DNA from 2 places in the Bacillus altaicus genome. Region 2 is predicted to be linked to the other one. Evidence: riboswitches for the same ligand, from Rfam matches in the RefSeq annotation. Region 2 holds a riboswitch; the other holds the start of a gene.
The links. A riboswitch is a leader RNA that binds a small molecule or an ion and turns the genes downstream of it on or off. The one in region 2 is predicted to bind FMN.

Region 1 (3,142 bases), 2.4 Mb from region 2:
ATGGGCAGATAAGTGATTATTTTGGGACAAGACATGGGAAACACTATGGTATTGATATAGCTGCGCCTATTGGAACGCCTGTTGCAGCTATTCAAAATGGTAAGGTGACAAAGTCTTATTTTTCAAGTAGTTATGGAAATGTTGTGTTTATTAAACATGGAGAATATGAGGCTGTTTATGCGCATTTAAATAAGAGATATGTAGTTCAAGGGGATAACATTTCAAAAGGAAAGCTAATTGGAGAGGTAGGGAATACAGGAGAATCGCGAGGAGCGCATTTACATTTAGAAGTGCATCAAGGGAGATGGACGATGGAGAAAAGGAATGCGATGAATCCGTTGCTTGTTTTAAATGAACAAAAAAATCAAGTCGTGTCATCATCACTATATGTTGTACAAAAAGGTGATACTTTAGTTGGCATTGCTCGGAAATTTAGTATGACAGTTGAGGAAATTAAAGTGAGGAATGGATTGCGACAAGAGCAAATCTATCCGAATCAACAACTATACGTTAAGTAAAGGAAACGTCCCAAAAGCATAACTTTTGAATAAACTTACTTTCGTCTTAGTTAAGATTGCGATAGTAAATGAAATTATATCGACTTAATAACAAAATGCGACAATAAGAGCAACCTATTCTTAACGAAAAACCGTCCCAAAAGATCTTTTGGGACGGCTTCTTTTACCAAAAAATAAAGACACATATAAATCCAGAAATAGCTAAGTAGCTATATAAGTAAAAGACTTTTGTTCTTGTTTTTTCTTTTGTCCGAAATAGTACGATAGTTGGTTCGATTAGACCAATTGTAAGACAAAGTAAACCAAGAAGCATAAAGCCAATTGAAAGAGAATACAGGGCGATTTGTGGTGCTTGAAATGGAATCATCCATTTTAATAAAAATGCAATAAGTGCAGTGTAACAAATGCTACCGATGTATTTATTCAATGGTGTATCAGAACGGAAACCAGGAAGTTTCTTGGAAAAAGGACGGGAAACAACTTCCGTTTGTAAAGATGTATGTTCTTCAATTATTTTTTGAGCTTCTTTTCCTTTTTGGAAAAGGGATAAAATCCAGTTTCGCTCACCTTGGAAAATAAATTGAGAAGTTGTTAAATAGTGATCAACTTTTACCTTATTCCAACTCTTCCATGGATGACGCTCACACAATTTTAATTTACTTTCTGTTTTTTTATCATACTGATAAATACTTATGCCATCTTGGTCAAAAGTAGCGTAGTATGTCTCTCTTGAGAATGTGCCTAAATCAATTGGACAGTAGAAAAGTAATTCTTTTTTCAAATAAAAGTATTCTTTTCTTAAGTTCTTTTTCATTGCTTCTCGAATAGAGTGTCTTTTATCTTTCTTCATGACATTTCCTCCATAACTCAGAAAATGTTCTTATCTTAACAATTCAACATCTTATCACTTTTGACGACATATGACTAGGGGATTCATAAGAGAAATACCGAATTATAAAAAATATGGGTTGTATTGTAAAATATAGTGATTGCTTCTTTAATAATATAAAATAAATAACTTATTTTTAATAAGTTACACTTTTTTTGTTCACAATACGATCATGTTGTTGTATAATGAAGTGGAAAATAGAATATCGGTCTATCTTCGGGGCAGGGTGAAAATCCCGACCGGCGGTGATGAACAGTTAATAATTTCGTTCTAAGCCCGCGAGCCGTTAAGGCAGGATTTGGTGTGATTCCAAAGCCGACAGTACAGTCTGGATGGGAGAAGATGGAGGTTCAAGCGTTCAAAAAAGATAAGTATTTGAACGTCTGTTTGATGTGCCTTAAAATTCTCCCTTTGTGTAAATCACAAAGGGTTTTTTCGTTCTATGAAAAAATAGGCATAGCAGAACCTTTCCACTTTCCATGAGAAGATCGATGGAAAAGGAGAGAGAAAGATGAAACAAAAAAACAGTGTAGTGCAGATGGTGAGTGTAGCGATGCTAAGTAGTATTGCGTATTTACTAATGATGTTGGATTTTCCATTCCCAGGGCTTCCGCCATTTTTAAAGATTGATTTTAGTGATGTGCCAGCTTTAATTGCGGCGATAATTTTTAGTCCAATTGCAGGTGTAATTGTAGAAGCGATAAAAAATATTTTGCATTACGGGATTCAAGGAAGTTTAACGGGAGTACCAGTAGGAGAAGTAGCAAACTTTATAGCGGGATGTTTATTTATTGGTCCAGCAGCATTCTTATTCCGAAAGTATCGCACAGTAAAAAGTTTAACGACAGGATTAATGCTAGGCACAATTACTATGACAGTTATTATGAGTGTGTTAAACTACTTTATTATTTTACCAGCGTACACTTGGTTTTTAAATTCACCAGCTATGTCTAGTGATATTATGCGACAAACTATTGTAACGGCGATATTACCGTTTAATGTAATTAAAGGAATTGTTGTAACAATTGTATTTGTAGCATTATTTTCACGCTTGAAAGTATGGGTATTTGCAAAAATGAAAAATGCTTAAAAATATTAAACCATTAGCAGTTACGCTGCCAATGGTTTTTTTGTTAGTGAGAATGAAAAAGAGAGTAAAAACCCCCCTCATACTTATGAGGGGGGTTTAAAGTTAATAAAAGACTATTCGAATTTTAAAGAGTCGCCATCAAATGATTCGTCAGCAACTTTAATTGAGTCAGTTGGACAACCTTCGAATGCATCCATCATATCTTCAATTAATACATCTGGAATTTCAACGATACCTTGGTTATCGTCTAATGTTACAAATGCAATACCTTCATCATCATAGTCATAAATGTCTGGTGCAGCAGCACCACAAGCACCGCATGCGATACAAGTATCTTTGTCAACGATTGTATATTTTGCCATCTTTTTTCCCTCCTGATAATATGTATGTGAAAAGTTCGCCAAAAAATTATAACCTTATTGTAAAACGGTTTTTAAAACTTTTCAACATAAAATTATAATGATAATGCTTATCAATTAGAGTGTCAACTTATTTTTGAATTATTTCATAAGATTTTCAAAATACTTAAATGTTATTTCGTTTGATACAATAGAATATATACAAGCATGTAGTGTGAATATGATAAGTTAAATGAATAGCAGTTAATGTGCAATCGTATTGAAAAGGGAATGAAGTTAGACAGAG
Region 2 (3,142 bases):
TCAATATATTTTCCAATCATGTCACACTCAATGTTTACGATGTCCCCGGCTTTTTTTTCTCCAATTATAGACTCGCTTACTGTGTGGGGGATGAGTGAAATTGTAATTGAAGATTCGTCTATATCAAATATTGTTAAACTAGTGCCATCAACAGCAACGGATCCTTTATGCAAACAATAGCGTAGTAATTCATCAGAAATTGATATTTTGTAATAGATGGCATTGTAATGTTGTTTTTTAGTTAAAATCGTACCGATGCCGTCGATATGTCCGGTGACGAAATGTCCACCGAATCTTCCGTTCGCAGCCATTGCCCGTTCTAAATTCACTTTGGCACTTGGCTTTAGCATACGAAGTGATGTTGCATTCATTGTTTCAGGCATTGCATCAACAGTGAATGAAGTAGTCGTAAAAGTAGTTACTGTTAAGCAAATGCCGTTAACCGCGATACTATCACCTAATTTGACATCTGATAAAATTTGATTTGCGCTAATAGTTAGCTTCATGGCTTCACCACTTTGAGTCATGCTTGATATCGTTCCTAACTCTTCTACAATTCCTGTAAACATTCCGTCACCTCGCTTTTTAAGGTTGCAACAATTTTTATATCATTACCAATTTGTTTCATCTCTTGAATTGTTAAGGAAAGTGCATCTTGTAACTTCGAAAAACCAGCTCCGCCAAATAAAGTGGGTGCATTTTTTCCACCAATTAATTTCGGGCTTATATAGGTCACAATTTCATTAAAACTATTTATTTTTAAGAAGTTTGCATGTACTGTTTGACCACCTTCAACGAACAGAGAAAGAATTTGTTTCTCCCCGAGTAGGGATAGGACATCTTGTATTTCAATTTGCTTCGTTTTCATTTGGAGTACAGCTATATTGTTAGATTCATAAGACGCTATTTTCTCTTTATTTACATCCTTACCGACAATAATCCATGTCGGAGCTAAGCCATCTGTTATGACATGAGAAGATGGCGGCGTTCGTAAGTGGGTATCTAAAATAACTCGTATAGGATGTTTACCTCCGTTTGGAATTCGTGTTGTTAAGTGTGGATTATCAGTTATAACTGTATTCACACCGACAAGGATAGCGTCATGCATATGACGATATTGGTGAACATCAGCTCGCGCTTCTTCACTTGTAATCCACTTGCTTTCCCCTGTTGCAGTCGCTGTTTTTCCATCTAAGCTCATTGCTGTTTTTATTGTTACAAATGGACGTTTCGTTTTCATATAGTGAAAAAAGTATCGATTTAATAAAGTTGCTTCCGCTTCAAGAACACCGGTAGTTACCTCGATTCCAGCTTCTTCTAATCTCCTTTTTCCATTACCAGAAACGAGTGGATTGCAATCAAGGGTGGCAATTACAACACGCTGAACTCCCTTTTTAATGAGTAATTCACAGCAAGGCGGTGTTTTTCCAAAATGGCTACACGGTTCAAGTGTTACATAAACGGTAGCGCCTTTTGCTCTTTCTCCAGCCATGTGAAGAGCATGAACTTCAGCATGTTCTTCACCAGCACGCATGTGGGCACCCATTCCGACAATGACGCCATCTTTTAAAACAACAGCACCAACCATAGGATTTGGGCTTGTTTGTCCCGATGTTCCTTGTGCTAACTGCAAGGCAATCCTCATATATTCTTGATCTGTCATTCTCTTCACCTCTCCTGAAAAAAATCAAAAAACCCCAAGGATATAGAATCCTTGGGGTTTGGGAGACGTGATTTCTAGAAATATAGTTCGAATACGAAAGTATAGGGAAGAAACCTAACGATGACTGATATTTTGGCATAAGGAAAAAACCTAGCAAAATATCGAGTTTTTCAAACGCTAGTCGTATCTTTTTATTTCAGTATAGAAACATAAGTATACAAAATAAAACATATATAAAGAGTCAAAATGAATCTTTAAAAATATGCATACTGAAATAAAAGTGTATTCGCTATATATAATTACTAGAAAACATATCCTTCTCCCATCCAGACTATACTGTCGGCCCTAGAGTTTCACTAGATCCACCGTTTTCGCGTTGAAAACGGGTCACGGACTTAGAAGCTTTTGCTTCATCACCGCCGGTTGGGAATTTCACCCGACCCCGAAGGATGTTGTTTGCTCACAGTATAGCACAAAAAAGAAAAAAGCATAGTAAAAAATGTTCGAATGTGAAAATATATGCCGGTTTGAATGGGGACGAAAGTAATAGAAATGTTGAAAGGAGAAGGGCTGTATAGGCTTTGATCAAAAGAAAAAACATGCACAAATAAATGTGCATGCTCTTTAAATATTTATTCTGCCTCTGGTGCTCTAACAACAGACTCGAATTTTCCTTTATGCGAAGCATCGCAATAAGGCATGTTTTTTGATAAACCACAACGACATAAAGAAAATGCTGGTTTTGCTGGGAATACATTCCCTTGCGAGTCAACTAATTCCACGTCCCCTGTAACGCGAAAAGAGCCATTATCATTTACTTTAATTTGTACTTTTGCCAACGTTATCCCTCCTTTCCAAACGCTTACTCTCATCATATAATTAGGGAGAGTACTTGACAATATAAAGTGAAACTTTAATCAGTGGGGGGGGGCATCCCCACTGATTATTAGTTGAACCAATCGGGCGTTTACGGGCAGTTAATCTCCCACCTTACTTCTTTGCCTAAGTTGAATTTTGAGGTGGGAGTCTTACTGCCCGCAAATAGTGGGATAAAAAGAGCACTTTGTTTGAGAGAGAAGAGAGTGTTATAATAGTTTTTATAACTGACTAGAGTAAGGTGACGAAAGATGGATAAAAAATTACAAACACTACAAAATATTGCAAATGAGCGCACATGGGCATCATTTTTGAATGATAATCATCCATATAGTTTACTTCATTGGTCAATCGCAGGTGTAGGACAAGAACCGAAAGATGTTTGGTTACTTCAAGATGAGGTGACTTTTCAAACGACGGAATTCCCAACGCTAGATGAGGCAGTAAAGTGGATTTCTGAAAATATGGAACAAGTTACAGACGTTTTAGCGCAGTAAAAAAACAGGCTTATGCAAGCCTGTTTTTTGTTTCTTTTACATATGTGTTTAAAAATTTATCGATGGCATCTTCGTACTCTTCTTTATTTTCATTATAAGAGCAAGC

Region 1: it holds a riboswitch for FMN, as region 2 does, so the genes downstream of both, ACE38F_RS20505 (ECF transporter S component) here and ribD (bifunctional diaminohydroxyphosphoribosylaminopyrimidine deaminase/5-amino-6-(5-phosphoribosylamino)uracil reductase RibD) in region 2, are expected to answer to the same signal.

Annotation. Positions count from the first base shown of each region.
Region 1 covers NZ_CM143394.1:3,970,495-3,973,636, reverse strand. The annotation lists gene ACE38F_RS20515 (peptidoglycan DD-metalloendopeptidase family protein) at 1-518, shown strand, start outside; gene ACE38F_RS20510 (hypothetical protein) at 682-1,368, opposite strand; FMN riboswitch at 1,616-1,755, shown strand; gene ACE38F_RS20505 (ECF transporter S component) at 1,919-2,497, shown strand; gene ACE38F_RS20500 (ferredoxin) at 2,611-2,859, opposite strand.
Region 2 covers NZ_CM143394.1:1,587,022-1,590,163, forward strand. The annotation lists gene ribE (riboflavin synthase) at 1-569, opposite strand, end outside; gene ribD (bifunctional diaminohydroxyphosphoribosylaminopyrimidine deaminase/5-amino-6-(5-phosphoribosylamino)uracil reductase RibD) at 551-1,663, opposite strand; FMN riboswitch at 1,974-2,117, opposite strand; gene ACE38F_RS08405 (CDGSH iron-sulfur domain-containing protein) at 2,296-2,502, opposite strand; gene ACE38F_RS08410 (DUF2552 family protein) at 2,791-3,036, shown strand; gene ACE38F_RS08415 (alpha/beta hydrolase) at 3,047-3,142, opposite strand, start outside.